Regions from separate parts of the Staphylococcus sp. 11262D007BW genome, predicted to be linked through region 2. Evidence: predicted binding sites of a transcription regulator. Region 2 holds the regulator's gene; each other region holds the start of a gene.

Region 1 (5,636 bases), 320 kb from region 2:
GCATCGTTTTCCTATCTTATTTCATTAATAATGATAAACAGTTTATCAAGAAACCTCAATATGTTTTTTTGCAAAAAATTCATATTTTGTTATACAAAAAATAGACCTTTTTTCATAGAGAAACCTCACTTCTCCTTCATTGGAAAAGTGAGGTTCTGATTGATTTATTGATTAAGCTTCTTTATTAGGTTTATCAATATCAAATTCGATATGGTCATCTTCTAAATAACCATGAATGTGTGTACCTTCAGGTAAGGATTCTTTAATCATAATACGTGCTAGAGGTGTTTCAACGAGACGTTGTACAAAACGTTTTAATGGACGTGCACCAAATTGTGGTTCATATGCTTCACGGCCCATCCACGCTTTTGCTTCATCTGTCATATCAAGTTGAATGCGTTGATCCATGAGACGCATATTTAAGTTCATTAATACTTTATCCACGATCATTTGCATATCATCTACAGAAAGTGGACGGAATAAGACGATGTCGTCCATACGGTTTAAAATTTCTGGTTTAAAGTAAGCATTTAAGCTTTGCATTACTTTTTGTTCTGTTTCTTCTGTAATTACACCCGTATCTTTCACATCTTCTAGTAATGTTTGTGAACCGATATTACTTGTCATAATGATGATTGTATTTTTAAAGTCAACACTGCGACCTTTAGAGTCTGTTAAACGCCCTTCATCTAATATTTGAAGTAAGACGTTAAACACATCAGAATGTGCTTTTTCAATCTCATCTAATAAAATGACAGAATAAGGATTACGTCTTACTGCTTCTGTTAATTGACCACCTTCATCATGACCTACATAGCCTGGAGGTGCCCCGATTAAACGTGACACAGAATGTTTTTCCATATACTCACTCATATCAATACGAATCATATGTTTTTCCGAATCGAATAGAGAAGAGGCTAAGGATTTTGCTAATTCTGTTTTTCCGACACCAGTTGGTCCAAGGAATAAGAAAGAACCAATTGGTCGACTAGGATCTTTAATACCTGCACGCGCACGAACTACTGCATCTGATACTAAGTCTACTGCACGATCTTGTCCTACAACACGTTCGTGAAGTATATCAGATAAATTCAATAGTTTTTCACGTTCAGATTCCACTAATTTAGAAACTGGAATACCTGTCCATTGGCTGACAATTTCACCAATTTCTTCGTCTGTAACCACTTCTCGAATGATACGATCCCCTGCATCGTCACCTTGTTCTTCTTGAAAGGCTGCTTCTAGTTCTTTTAATTCTTTTTCAAGTTCAGGGATTTTACCATGTTGTAATTCGGCAGCTTTTTCAAGGTCATAATTATTTTCTGCGTCTTCAAGGGCTTTACGACTTTCATCAAGTTCTGTACGTTTTTCTTGTACTTTTGCAATTTTTTCTTTTTCTTTTTCCACTCTAGATTGTAATTGTGCTTGTTTTTCTTTTTCTTCAGCTAATTCTTCTTGCAATTCTTTCAAACGTACATGACTTGCTTCGTCGGATTCTTTTTTCAAGGCATTTTCTTCAATTTCTAATTGCATTACACGACGATTAACTTGATCAAGTTCTGTTGGGTTAGAACCCATTTCAGTGCGAATTGTAGCAGAAGCTTGGTCGACTAAGTCAATTGCTTTATCGGGTAAAAAGCGATCTGTAATATAGCGATCCGATAATTCTGCTGCAGCCACTAATGCGCGGTCTTGAATGCGCACACCATGGTGAACTTCATAACGATCTTTTAAACCACGTAAAATTGAAATTGTGTCTTCAATGTTAGGTTCTGAAACATTAACTTTTTGGAAACGACGTTCTAATGCTGAGTCTTTTTCAATATATTCACGATATTCATTAAGCGTTGTTGCACCGATGCAATGTAATTCACCGCGCGCTAACATTGGTTTAAGCATGTTGCCTGCATCCATTGCACCATCAGTTTTACCAGCACCAACAAGCATATGAATTTCGTCGATAAATAATAAGATACGTCCTTCTGATTCTTTAACTTCTTTAAGAACTGCTTTTAAGCGTTCTTCAAATTCTCCGCGAAATTTAGCGCCAGCAACTAGTGCACTTAAATCTAATTCAAACACTGTTTTATCAAGTAATGATTCTGGCACGTCTTTTTTAACAATACGTTGTGCTAATCCTTCTACAATGGCTGTTTTACCAACACCTGGTTCACCAATAAGAACTGGATTATTTTTTGTTTTACGACTTAAAATACGTATTGTATTGCGAATTTCTTCATCTCGTCCAATAACTGGATCCATATTGCCTTTACGTACTTCTTCAACTAAGTCACGACCATATTTTGATAATGCTTCGTAATTTGCTTCAGGATTTTGTGATGTCACATGATTTCCCCCTCTTAATTTTTTAATAATCTCTACAATTGCGTCACGTTTATGTTCAGCAAATTGTTTGGTTGTTTGATCAACATCTATTGCGGCAAGTACAATGTGTTCCATTGAAATAAATTCATCTTCATATTCTTTCATATAGGATTCTGCTTTGGTCAATAATTGTTGTGTTGTCGCTGAAATGTATTGACCATATTGTACTTGGTCACCTTTTACTGTTGGATAGTTTTTCAATTTATTTTCATAAGCTTGATTAAGTTCTGTTGTATCAATATTTGCGCGTTCTAAAATTGTGTTATATAAACTGTCTGTCTCTTCAAGTACTGCTTTAAGTACAGCCTCTACTTCGACATTCGTGATGCGATAGTCTTTCGCATATTCAACCGCTTTTTGAAGTGCGCTTTGAATTGAATGCGTCATTTGATTAACATCCATACACTTCACTCCTTTGATTAATTTGACTTTGACTTTCTTTGACTATAATCATATTATAGCACGTTTATTTTAAATTTCAACAGTAAAGTTTGACTTTCTTTGACTTTTATTTTATTCCCATTTTGAGTAGGCTTAAACATGGTGATTTCACGGCATTGAGCCATCAAAAATCTTTTGTAATTCGTAGTTATTTAAAGATAAAAAAAGAGAAATATTGATTATGGTTTAACCAACATTTCTCTCACTACCTCTTAATTTACACCTAATGCGATTTTCGCATAGCGTGACATCATTTCTTTGCTCCAAGGTGGATTCCATACAATATTAACTTCTGTATCGTTAATTTCAGGTAATTCACCTAAAGCTGTTTTAACTTGATCTACAATTTGTGGCCCTAATGGACAACCGATTGACGTTAATGTCATTTCTACGGTACATAGGCCATCATCGTCTAAATCTACTTTATATACAAGACCTAAATTGACAATGTCGATCCCTAATTCAGGGTCGATTACATTTTCAAGTGCACCTAAAATGCTGTCTTTTAATGTCTCTTCCATGCTTCTCACCTCTTTAGAATTCTAGCTAATATCAATATATCAAAATCAACACACATGTACAATAAAATGCTATGATATGAATAGATGACAACAGTATGAAGGAGACTTTATGGAACGATTTTTAATTTGCTTAGATTTAGATGGAACCTTATTAAATGATAAAAAAGAAATTTCACCTTATACATTTAAGGTTTTAACACATTTACAACAACAAGGGCACATTTTAATGATTGCGACGGGCCGTCCATTCCGCGCAAGTAAAGCTTACTATCATCAATTAAAAATGCAATCGCCCATTGTGAATTTTAACGGCGCGCATGTGCAACATCCTTTTGATAACACATTTCAAACGGTTCATCATCAACTTGATAGATCACTCGCACAAAGTATTATCGATACACTTAAAACAACGAATGTTCAAAATATTATTGCCGAAGTAAAAGATCATGTCTACCTTGATCGTGACGATGCCCGTTTATTCGAAGGATTTAGTGTAGGCGAACCAACTATTGAAGTTGGCGATTTACGTCAAACACTTCAAGAGGATCCGACAAGTTTACTGATTGAAGCGGAAGAATATATGATTCCTCGTGTTAAACAAGCCTTAACACGTTTCTACGCAGAACACATTGAGCATCGACGTTGGGGTGCCCCCTTTCCAGTTATAGAAATTGTGAAGCGTGGTATTAGTAAAGCGACAGGCATTGATCATGTTCGCCATTATTTAAATATTGAACGTGACCATATTATTGCATTCGGCGATGAAGATAATGACCTTGAAATGATTAAATACGCCAAATATGGTGTAGCAATGGAAAATGCCATTGATGCGTTAAAACACGTCGCTCATACCTCTACACTTTCAAATAACAAAGATGGGATTGGCGTATATCTCAATGACTTTTTCAATTTACAAATACCAAAAGATCATGAATAAAGGAGTAATTCAAAAATGACACGACATATTATTATCGTAGGCGCAGTTGCAGGAGGTGCAACATGCGCAAGCCAAATCCGCCGTCTGGATAAAGACAGTGACATTACGATTTATGAAAAAGACGCACATATGAGTTTTGCCAATTGCGGGTTGCCGTATTACCTAGGAAATGTAGTAGAAGATCGCGATGATTTATTGCCTGAAACACCTGAATCCTTTAAAAGTCAACGTAACATCAATGTTCATTTAAAACACGAGGTCATCGAGGTTAACACAGACAAACAAACCGTTACAGTACTCGATAAAACATCAAATGAGCAATTTGAAAAACACTACGATGCACTAATATTAAGTCCAGGCGCACGTGCACGCCAATTTGATTTTGACTGCCCTCACCTTTTCAGTCTACGTAATATGGAAGATACAGATGCCATTGAATCATACATTCAACACAATGATGTGAAACGTGTACTCGTAGTTGGTGCAGGGTATGTAAGCTTAGAAGTCCTTGATAATATGTATGAACGTGGATTACATCCAACCTTAATTCATCGTTCTGAGTCAGTGAATAAACTGATGGATCAAGATATGAATGACGTCATATTTGAGGCGCTAAATGCTAGAAATATCCCTTACCGTTTAAATGAAGAGATTCAGTCCATCGACGGCCATTCCGTTACTTTTACATCAGGAAAAGTTGAATCTTACGATATGATTATTACGGGTATTGGTGTGTTACCAAACTCTGACTTTTTACAAAGTTCAGGTATTGAGCTTAATGACAAAGGCTATATATCAGTGAATGATTATTTTCAAACTTCAGTTTCTAATGTTTATGCCATCGGAGATATTGCTACACACCGATACCGTCACGTTAATTTAGAAGCACATGTTCCATTAGCATGGGGGGCTCACCGTGCTGCAAGTATCGTGGCAGAGCATCTTACACAGGATGACGTGACACCATTTAAAGGATTTATTGGCGCAAATATCGTGCGATTTTTCGATTACACATTAGCGTCTACAGGCGTATCTCCAGGAGAATTAGATGCGTTTAACTATCAAACGATCGATGTACAAAATGGGACACATGCGGGTTATTATCCAGAAAACACACCAGTTCATTTACGTGTCTATTTCGATCAATCGACGCGTCAAATTATTCGTGCCTGTGCGACTGGGCAACAAGGTGTTGATAAACGTATTGACGTACTAACAATGGCTATGATGCATCAAGCTAAAATAGATGATCTCGTCGAATTTGAAGTAGCTTATGCACCGCCTTATAGTCATCCTAAAGATTTGATTAATATGATTGGCTATAAAGCTAAAAATAAATAACTAAAAAACGC
Region 2 (5,636 bases):
ACATTATAAATATGAAATCAAATTAAAAATAGTTCAAGAATATTTACAAGGTGAGTTAGGTTATTTAAAGTTAGCAGAAAAATATAATCTATCTGATAAATCAATGGTAAGAAGATGGGTTAATCAATATTTGGAATTAGGCCCCGAAGGGTTAGACAAAAAATTGAAAAATAAAGTATATACTAGAAATTTTAAAGTATCTATTTTAAGATTTAGACAAGAAAATAAGTTATCTTACCGAGAAACAACTAACCACTTTAAAATTTCTAATCCAGCTATGTTGGCCGCTTGGCAACGCAAATTTGATGAAGAAGGAATTCTCGGTTTAGATAAAAAACAGAGAGGACGGCCTTCTAAAATGAAAAGAAAACAAACATCAATTAAACGAAACGACTTGCCATTAAAAGAAAGTGAACGTGAAGAATTAGAAAGACTTAGAAATGAAAATGAAGTGTTGAAAGCAGGTATAGCTTATCAAAAAAAGTTACAAAGCTTGACCCAACGTTACGCAATCAAACATCCGAAAAAGTAAAAATCATTAAAGAATTACATGAAACATTAAATTTTGGGTTAAGCCTATTACTTAAAATCTCAGAAATAGCTAAATCAGTTTATTACTATTGGATTAATTGTTTTAAAAAACCAGATAAAAATAATGAAATTGTGGAAGCAATTAAAGAAATATGTGATACCTGTGACTACACTTACGGATATCATCGAGTTACTCAAACATTGAAAAATAGAGGAATAACTGTAAATCATAAAAAAGTAAGAAGAATAATGAAAGAACTAGGATTAACATGTACAAAATTCAATCATAAAAATCGCAAATATAGTTCATATAAAGGAACAATTGGCGAAGTATCAAACAATTTATTAAAACGTCGTTTTAATACAGATCGACCATTTCAAAAAATTGTAACTGATATCACAGAATTCAAATTGTCTGATGGCACTAAATTATATTTTTCGCCTTTTATGGATTTATATAATTCTGAAATCTTAAGCTATAGTATTTCTACACGTCCTACACTAGATATTGTCATTGACGCTTTAAATGAGACACTAATGAAACGACCTAATCTTAACTATCGTATGACGATACACTCTGACCAAGGTTGGCATTACCAACACAAGTCGTATATTAATATTCTTAAAAAGAATAAAATATTTCAAAGTATGTCTAGGAAAGCAAATTGTCTAGACAATTCTTTAATTGAGAATTTCTTTGGATTATTAAAACAAGAAATGTTTTATGGAAAAGCATTTGGCAATTTCCAACAACTGGAACAAGCAATACATGAATATATAAATTTTTATAATAATACTAGAATTAAAACAAAATTAAAAGGCTTGTCTCCTGCACAATATAGGAAACAAACCTTTGAAATAGTATACTAAACAAAAGTACAACTTTTGGGGTTCAGTACACAATTGTTGCGGCCTGGGTATTTTTAAATGTATTGTTCGACAAGTGCATTGACTATGTTGGCTTATAAGAAGAAGCCGGCAATTGTTGCTGAAATGAATGATACAAGTGTCGCACCAAATAATAACTTGATACCAAAACGTGCAACCATATCACCTTTTTCACTGTTTAATGATTTAATCGCACCAGAAATGATACCAATTGAGCTAAAGTTTGCAAATGAAACTAAGAATACTGAAACGACACCCATAGCACGATCAGAAATACCTTCAACGTTGCCTAATTGCGTCATCGCTACAAATTCATTTGATAGTAACTTCGTTGCCATAATGGACCCTGCTTCTACAGCATCCGCCCAAGGGATACCCGTTAAGAAGGCAAGTGGCGCAAATACAAAACCAATTAAAGTTTGGAAGTCCCAATTAATTGAACCGCCTGAAACAAGTGTAAAGAAACCTCCAACTAGACCATTTAATAAAGCAATTAATGCAATGTAACCGACTAACATTGCACCAACAATGACTGCCACTTTAAATCCGTCTAAAATGTATTCTCCTAGCATCTCGAAAAAGGATTGTTTTTTGTTATCTTCAGTAATTAATAATTTATCATCTTCTTCGCTTACTTTATAAGGATTAATAATCGAAGCAATGATAAAACCGCCGAATAAGTTAAGTACGACAGCTGTTACCACATATTTTGGATCAACTAATGTAAAGTATGCGCCAATGATAGAGGCAGATACTGTCGACATCGCAGAAGCTGTTAATGTGTATAAACGATGTTTTGGTATATGTGGTAGTTGTTTTTTTAGAGAAATAAATACTTCAGATTGTCCTAAGATTGCAGAAGCAACTGCGTTATAAGATTCTAAACGTCCCATACCATTTATTTTAGAAATGATAAGGCCTAAAACATTAATAATCACTGGTAAAATTCTTAAATATTGTAAAATACCGATAAGCGCTGAAATGAAAATAATAGGTAGTAAAACATCAATGAAAAATGGACTTTCACCTTTGTTTGCTAAGCCACCAAATACAAAGTTAACACCTTCACCCGCTTTACTTAATAAATAGTTAAAGCCTGTTGCGACTCCACTAACAATTTTGATTCCAATTGTTGTTTTTAATAAGAAGAAGGCAAGGATAACTTGTATTAACAGCATGAGGCCTATGTATTGCCAACGAACATTTTTCTTATCTGAACTTACTAACCATGCAAGTGCGATAAAAATAATTATCCCAATAATCCCAATTAAAATGTGCATCCCATTACACCTCTCATGTTATATAAAATTTCACTAAGCTTATGATACAACAAAACAAGGGTTAACGACACAATAAATTAAAGAAAATAAAATCAAATTGGTTGAAAAAGGTCAAAGTTGGTCATATAATATAGTCAAAGATGGTCAAAAGGGGTGATTAAATGCATAACATGTCAGACATCATAGAACAGTACATTAAAAAGTTATTTGAGGAAGCGCAAGATGATGTTGTAGAAATTCAACGTGCCAATATTGCCCAACGTTTCGATTGTGTGCCATCTCAATTAAATTATGTCATTAAAACGCGATTTACTAACGAACACGGCTATGAAATTGAAAGTAAACGTGGTGGTGGCGGTTATATTCGTATCACCAAAGTTGAAACGAAAGATCATGCTGATTATATTAAGCGTTTAATGGATTTAATTGGTACATCAATTTCTCAACAACAGGCTTATTATATTATTGACGGTTTATTTGAAAATAATTTAATAACAGAACGTGAAGCTAAAATGATTTCAGCAGTGGTAGATAGGGAAACATTAAAAATGGATGTAGCTGCGAGAGATATTATACGTGCAAATATTCTTAAACGCTTACTACCTGTAATTAATTATTATTAGAAGGTGATAAATGATGGAGAGCGATAAATTAAAACTTGAGCGACAATTTAAACATCGTCCACATGCGAAGTGGTTTCAAGAAGCGATGCATGATTCCAATGATGACGAATGGCATGGTGGTGAAGATGTAGAAGGTACATTTGTGATTAAACAAATCCTCCAACATCTTGCTGCTAAACAAGGTATTAATGTTGATCAAGTCGTTTATCGTGAGGCCAAACGTTGCCCTACATGTCAAATGACACTTAAAGATATCGCTCATGTCGGTAAATTTGGTTGTCATGATTGTTATCAAACGTTTAAAGAAGATGTCTATGATATTGTACGACGTGTTCAAGGTGGTCATACAGAGCACTCAGGAAAGTGGCCTAAATCGTCAGAACACAAACAAGCACTTAAAAGACAATTGGAGTCTAAGAGAGCAGAATTAGATGAGCTTGTAGCGAAACAAGCGTTTGAACAAGCAGCAGTAGTACGGGATGAGATTAAAGCACTTGAGCAGGAAAGCAAGGAGTTGAAACGTGATGACTGAAGATTTGAATGCACACATAGGTGAATGGATGCAAGAAGGTCAAGAGCAACCAGTTGTGATGTCTTCACGTATTCGACTTGCTCGTAACCTTCAAAATTATGTACACCCATTAATGTTTCCGTCAGAAGAAGAAGGATTTCGGGTCATTAATGAAGTACAGGATGCTTTGCCAGAGCTTAGTGTTTTAAGAATGGATGAGTTAGACCAACAGAGTAAATACAAGCTTGTTGCTAAACATTTAATTAGTCCTGACTTAACGAAACAACCAGCTGCTGCAGTGTTAGTGAATAATGATGAATCGATGAGTGTTATGGTTAATGAAGAGGACCATGTACGCATTCAAGCAATGGGCACTGATTTATCTCTGAACACATTGTTTGAACGCGCCTCTCAAATCGATGATCAATTAGATGAACATGTAGAGATTAGTTATGATGAAGAGTTAGGCTATTTAACAACGTGCCCTACAAATGTCGGTACAGGCATGCGTGCAAGTGTCATGTTACATCTTCCAGGTCTATCCATCATGAAACGTATGAATCGTATCGCACAGACTATTAATCGTTTTGGTTTTACGATTCGTGGTATATATGGTGAAGGTTCTCAGGTATATGGTCATGTATATCAAGTATCGAATCAATTAACATTAGGTAAAAGCGAACAAGAAATTATCGATGCGTTAACAGAACTGGTACACCAAATTATTAATGAAGAATTAGAATTACGCCAACGACTATTAAGTCATAAAAAAATGAAAACATTAGATCGTATATACCGTTCCCTCGGTATTTTAAAATATAGTCGTCTCATCTCAATTGAAGAAGCTTCATATCGATTGAGTGATATTAAGTTAGGTATTGATTTAGGCATTTTAGATATCACACATTTTAAATTTAATGAATTAATGATGGCTATTCAGTCGCCATTTTTAATCGATGATGTAGACGAGCAAACGATTGAAGAAAAAAGAGCAAATATATTAAGGAAATATATATAACGGAGGTCGACATATGTTATTTGGTAGACTTACAGAACGTGCACAACGTGTTTTAGCACATGCACAAGAAGAAGCAATTCGCTTAAACCATTCAAATATTGGTACTGAACATCTATTATTAGGTTTAATGAAAGAACCTGAAGGCATTGCTGCCAAAGTACTAGAAAGTTTTGATATTACAGAAGACAAAGTAGTGACAGAAGTTGAAAAGTTAATAGGATATGGCCAAGAGCATATTGGTGCATTGCATTATACACCGCGTGCCAAAAAAGTTATTGAATTATCAATGGATGAAGCACGTAAGTTACAACACAATTTTGTTGGTACTGAACACATCTTACTTGGTTTAATTAGAGAAAATGAAGGGGTAGCAGCACGTGTATTTGCAAACCTCGATTTAAATATTACAAAAGCAAGAGCTCAAGTGGTTAAAGCATTAGGTAGCCCAGAGTTAACTCAAAAATCAGGCCAAGCTAATAAATCAAATAATACACCAACTTTAGATAGTCTAGCGAGAGATTTAACAGTGATTGCAAAAGATGGCACGCTTGATCCAGTAGTAGGTCGTAATAAAGAAATTACACGTGTCATCGAAGTATTGAGTCGTCGTACTAAAAATAACCCTGTATTAATTGGTGAACCAGGGGTAGGTAAAACAGCAATTGCAGAAGGATTAGCACAAGCAATTGTGAATAATGAAGTACCTGAAACATTAAAAGAAAAACGTGTGATGTCATTAGATATGGGTACCGTTGTTGCTGGTACGAAATATCGTGGGGAATTTG
Region 3 (5,636 bases), 220 kb from region 2:
TTTTCTTAGAACCGTCAGATGCACAACCGATGGATGAGGCGATTGAAGCCTTGCTTGAAGCGGATTTAATTGTGTTAGGTCCAGGCTCGCTTTATACAAGTGTGATATCGAACCTCTGCGTTCATGGTATTGCATCAGCACTTGTAAAAAGTGATGCGAAAAAGTTATACGTTGCTAATATTATGACGCAACCAGGTGAAACCGATGACTATACCGTTACTGATCATGTTCAAGCGATTCACCGTCAATTAGGCGCAAAAGTTTTAGATTTTGTCATTGCGAATCAAATCGATTTTGATCAAGAAATATTGGACCGTTATCGCTCAGAAGGGGCTAAACCGGTCGATTGTAATGAAAAAGAATTACAAGAAGAGGGCGTGAAGGTCATTACGGGGGATAACTTGGCGCTCGTCTCAAAGGATTATTATGTACGTCACCATACAGAAGTATTGGCAAAGATGATTTATGAAATTGCATTACAAGAAGTCAGTACGATTCAGTTTACCCCTAAAAATGAGAAAAAGAAAGATTAAGTATATAAGCTATAGAAAGGAAACGATTAATCATGAGCTTTGCATCAGATATGAAAAACGAATTGACAAGGATAGAGACGGATAATGACAATGCTAAAGCAGAGCTCAGTGCATTAATTCGAATGAATGGAGCGCTCAGTTTATCAAATCAACAATTTGTCATCAACATTCAAACGGAAAATGCTACGACAGCTCGTCGTATTTATTCCTTAATCAAACGTGTCTTTTTGGTTGAAGTTGAAATACTCGTGCGTAAGAAGATGAAGTTAAAGAAAAATAATATCTACATCTGTCGTATTAAAACGAAAGCTAAAGAAATTTTAGATGAAGTAGGTATTTTAAAAGAGGGTATGTTTACGCATGATATTGATGGGTCAATGGTTAAAGATGATGAAATGAGAAGAAGTTATTTGAGAGGCGCTTTTTTAGCGGGTGGTTCTGTCAATAATCCAGAAACGTCATCTTACCATTTAGAAATTTTTTCATTATATGAAAGTCATTCAGCAGGGCTAACGGAATTAATGAACAGTTATGGATTAAATGCTAAAAATTTAGAACGGAAAAAAGGCTGGATTACGTATTTAAAAGAGGCAGAACGCATTGCAGAGTTCTTAAGTTTAATTGGTGGTTATCAAGCACTATTAAAATTTGAAGATGTGCGTATTGTTAGAGATATGCGCAACTCTGTTAATCGTCTTGTTAATTGTGAAACGGCTAATTTAAATAAAACCGTTAGTGCTGCGATGAAACAAGTTGAAAGTATCCAATTAATTGATGAGGAAATTGGTTTGGATAATCTACCGGATCGTTTAAGAGAAGTCGCTAAACTTAGAGTTGAACATCAAGATGTATCGCTTAAAGAATTAGGAGAAATGGTAAGCACTGGAGCAATATCGAAATCGGGCATTAATCATCGCCTTAGAAAATTGAATGAAATTGCGACAAAGATTAGAAATGGCGAACAAATTGAGTTATAAAAAAGAGGGGTAGGCCGAGCCTATCCCTCACTTTGATAATTATTGTAAATTTTCAGGTTGCATTACTTCATCGATAAGACCATACTCTTTTGCTTCATCAGCTGTTAAGAAGTTATCGCGATCTGTGTCTTTTTCGATTTTTTCAATTGGTTGACCTGTACGTTCAGATAAGATTTTATTTAATTTTGAACGTGTTCTTAAGATGTGATTTGCTGCGATTTCAATTTCAGTCGCTTGACCTTGTGCACCGCCAAGTGGTTGGTGGATCATAACTTCTGCATTTGGTAATGCAAAACGTTTACCTTTTGTACCAGCAGCTAATAAGAATGAGCCCATTGATGCTGCCATACCGATACAAATTGTTTGAACATCTGGTTTGATGTGTTGGATAGTATCATAAATAGCAAAACCAGCTGTTACGCTACCACCAGGTGAGTTGATATATAAATAAATATCTTTTTCAGAATCTTGAGCTTGTAAGAATAAAAGTTGAGAAACAATTGAGTTTGCTACATTATCATCAATTGCAGAACCTAACATAATAATACGATCTTTTAATAAACGTGAATAAATATCATATGCGCGTTCACCGCGATTTGTAGTTTCAATAACTGTAGGAATTAAATTCATTCAGTTTACCTCCTAATACTTTTTGTATAGATATATTTTAACTCAAAAGTCAAAAATGGTCAAAAATAAAGTGTTACTTCCAGTTAAATTTGACCCTTAACATGATACACGGTAGAATAGTTATTGGTTTTTAATACTATTTACCCCTCGTAGTGTAATGGATAACACATGAGATTCCGGTTCTTATAATAGAGGTTCGATTCCTCTCGAGGGGGTTATTTTACTCAGTCAACGTGACTTAGAAAGGGGATATATGGACAAACAAACGAAGATATTAACGATACTTAATATCATTACTGATATTTTAGTGACAGTGGTCATCATAAGAAAGTGGTTAAAAAAATAGAAGCAAGAATTGCAGAACCTGTCGAAATGACTGCTAACGATTGCAAGACTTACTTCAATCATTAAACTATAGTTGAGGATGTAATCAACTCCTTCTCGGATAAAATGAGGTGATTAATATGACAAATCTAACGAAATTCAAAATAGTACTAAATTATACAATTGGTGTTTTAGCATTAATCTTCGCTGTGTATATGTTGTTCTTTTTATAACGCATCAAAATCTAACTAAAAAGAGTTTGGGAGGTCATGTGTGTCCCAAACTCTTTCTTTTATGTGATTATTTTACACCTACTTGTGACCAAGCTTCTGTAATAGTATTTTTTTCTTTTTCCCCATATAAATCAAGCGCTGATTGTTCTAAAGCACGTTTAGCGTCTGTAAATTGAGCATTTGATGGTAAGTATTCTGTTAATGCACGATAGTATATTTGCTCTGCTTGGTCTTGTCCAAGTTGTTGTGTTACTAAATAAGCTGCTTTATTTGGAATACCTGAATTAGTATGAATACCTCCTGAATCTTTTGATGTATTCACATAGTTGTCCATATGAGCAGGTTGTTTAAATAAAGTTGGGTCTTTCATACTACGAAGTGCTTTTTGTGTAGAACGATACTTAAATACATCTTCACCAATGGTATCGTCTTCGTTGTCCATAAAATAGGCAAACACATCTGAAAAACTTTCATTCAGAGCACCTGTTTGTCCTGAATAGCCAAGTTGAGCTGTTTCTTGTGTAAGGCCATGCGTTAATTCATGCGCGATAATATCATCTGCGCCTGCAAAACTGATATATGTGGAATTATCTCCATCGCCATAAATCATTTTATCTCCAAGCCATGCGGCATTATTTGTTGTGTTCGTACCGTTAAATGTATTAACGTGAGTTACCGACATGATTGGACTGCCTTGACCATCGTAGGAATCTCGATTGAACGTATCTTTAAAGTAGTCATATACTTTAGCTGCATTCACGTTTGCATCAACACCTGGTCTTTGCTCAGGTGCATTAAATGTAGTATCAGTATCTGTGATAAGGTTTGCTTGATCAGTTGACGGATTGAAACGATAAGCAGATAATGCGCCATTACGTGTTGCGTCTTTTAATTGATAATTTGAACCACTTTGAGTAATGTTAATTTGTTTTTTATCTCCTCTTACACCAACGCCCGTACCTGTTGTCGCGGCTTCTTGACTTAAGTTTTCTTGTGTTACAATCTTTCCTGTTTCTGCATCCACTTGAATGTGCCAATGACCGACTTCAGGTGCCATAAATGTTAATTCAATATCATAAACGTATTTCTTTTGTTGGCCATTAATTACGACTTCATTGTTTCTGACTACTTTATCTTCGCCATTACTGACTTCTTTTGCCGTAAGATTGAGGCTTGAAAAAGCAGCATCAAGTGCTTGTTGTTTGGATTGTTGTATTGTGTTTGAAGGTGTAATAGCGGGTGAAGATAAATCGCCATTGATAAGAGTGACACGACCTTCAGGATTAGTATGTACCTTAATTTCTCTATCAGTAGCGATATGCTTATTGTGTTTAGGATAGAGTGTATAGTGCTTGTAGTTTAAATGGTCAGTTTGAACGTCTTGAATTTTATAATATTTTTGATAATTCTTGACGTCTTTATAAGGTGAGACATGCTCAATCGCTTTAGTAACGTCGCGCTGATTTTTAACATATAAATCCTCATTAGGCGTGATAGATTCTGCTTTTGTAACTTGAGTAGACATTAACAAAATGGAACTTAAAGTGAATGTCGCTATGGATAATTTTTTATACATATGTAAACTTCCTCATTTTAATTAAATATATCATAATTTTTAAAATCATTGAGGAGGTTTATTATGTTTATTTGTTATAAATATGTTGTAGCGCTTCTTTTAAATCAGAATGTTTAAAAGTAAATCCTTCTTGCAGTAAGCGCTTTGGTACAATATGTTGTGTATTTAATATTAACTTGGACATTTCGCCTAATACGGTTTTTAAAATCAATGATGGCACATACGTATAATGAGGCTTGTGAAGAACCTTACCTAATATTTTGCCAAATTGATTTTGGTTTGGCGTATGAGATGTACTCATATTGTAGACGCCATTAGCAGATTGATGTTGGATAAGAAAAAGTATTGCCTGCACAAGATCATCGATGTGAATCCAAGAGTAAGGTTGTTTGCCATCGCCAAGTCGTCCACCTACCATAAGTTGATAAGGTAGTTTCATCATAGGAAGGGCACCACCTTCGCTTGAAAGAATGAGACTGAAACGGCCGATGACTACACGTGTACCTAATTGCTCAAAGAGACGAGCTTGATTTTCCCATTGATATACAATTTCAGATAAGATATCTTGAGGTGTAAAACGATCATGTTCTGTATAAACATTGTTTTTAGACGGTGGGTAGTAGCCCATTGCACTTGCATTAAATAAAACATCAGGTTGATCATTGCGCTCTTTAAACAAATCGTAAAGTGCGCGTGTTGATTGAATGCGACTCGTCATCATTAGTTGCTTATGTTTATCTGTCCAACGTTTATTCAATGTAGCACCTGCTAAATTAATCACTACATCAATATGTGGGACTTGAGCTTCCCAACCTGATTCGCCCCAATTGATATAAGACACTTGTTGATGTTCTGATTCATGAGAAGAACGAGATAAAATATAGATGTGATTTTGAGGGTCTTTGAGCAGTTGGTCGACAATATGACTTCCTACAAGACCAGTACCGCCACTAATTAAATAATGCGTCATAATACGTGCTCCTTTCGTCGTTCGTTTTTTGGACAAAAAGCAGTCAAATAATTGTCATGAAGACCTTATAAAAGTATGTTTATCTTTTCACAAAATGCGTTATAATAAAAGTGCCTTCGAAATAGATAAAACATCTCTTATTAACTGTATACCCCATAATATACAACGAAGGTTATTTGAACTCCCTTTAGTAATGGCCTGAATGATGCAGCATTCAGGTCTTTTTTATATTATTGATTATTTTGATTTTGTGATTGAGTATTTTTTTGGCTGTTTCTATTTGAGAAGCTTCTCATTAATTTACCTAAGCCTCTATAAATAAAAAAACGAAGTACAATATTAATAATACGATTCATTTGTTTTCCTCCTTTTAATGTCTTTAGTTGTTCATTC

The links. Region 2 encodes CtsR, which represses protease genes until heat stress. Its sites were predicted from a motif close to ATGGTCAATAAAGGTCAAACA; they were not measured.
Region 1: the regulator CtsR is predicted to act here: its motif matches at 2,874-2,894, upstream of clpB (ATP-dependent chaperone ClpB).
Region 3: the regulator CtsR is predicted to act here: its motif matches at 2,186-2,206, upstream of clpP (ATP-dependent Clp endopeptidase proteolytic subunit ClpP).

What each region holds. Positions count from the first base shown of each region.
Region 1 is NZ_JBPWPJ010000001.1:427,346-432,981, reverse strand. It holds gene clpB (ATP-dependent chaperone ClpB) at 172-2,787, opposite strand; gene ACEE93_RS02185 (metal-sulfur cluster assembly factor) at 3,039-3,347, opposite strand; gene ACEE93_RS02180 (Cof-type HAD-IIB family hydrolase) at 3,457-4,284, shown strand; gene ACEE93_RS02175 (CoA-disulfide reductase) at 4,300-5,625, shown strand.
Region 2 is NZ_JBPWPJ010000001.1:106,938-112,573, forward strand. It holds gene ACEE93_RS00545 (helix-turn-helix domain-containing protein) at 1-532, shown strand, start outside; gene ACEE93_RS00550 (IS3 family transposase) at 538-1,401, shown strand; gene ACEE93_RS00555 (NupC/NupG family nucleoside CNT transporter) at 1,494-2,699, opposite strand; gene ACEE93_RS00560 (CtsR family transcriptional regulator) at 2,861-3,322, shown strand; gene ACEE93_RS00565 (UvrB/UvrC motif-containing protein) at 3,336-3,854, shown strand; gene ACEE93_RS00570 (protein arginine kinase) at 3,847-4,851, shown strand; gene ACEE93_RS00575 (ATP-dependent Clp protease ATP-binding subunit) at 4,865-5,636, shown strand, end outside.
Region 3 is NZ_JBPWPJ010000001.1:323,729-329,364, forward strand. It holds gene ACEE93_RS01630 (gluconeogenesis factor YvcK family protein) at 1-533, shown strand, start outside; gene whiA (DNA-binding protein WhiA) at 566-1,510, shown strand; gene clpP (ATP-dependent Clp endopeptidase proteolytic subunit ClpP) at 1,550-2,140, opposite strand; tRNA gene ACEE93_RS01645 (tRNA-Arg) at 2,284-2,355, shown strand; partial or broken gene ACEE93_RS01650 (M4 family metallopeptidase) at 2,765-4,289, opposite strand; gene ACEE93_RS01655 (TIGR01777 family oxidoreductase) at 4,341-5,243, opposite strand; gene ACEE93_RS01660 (hypothetical protein) at 5,474-5,599, opposite strand.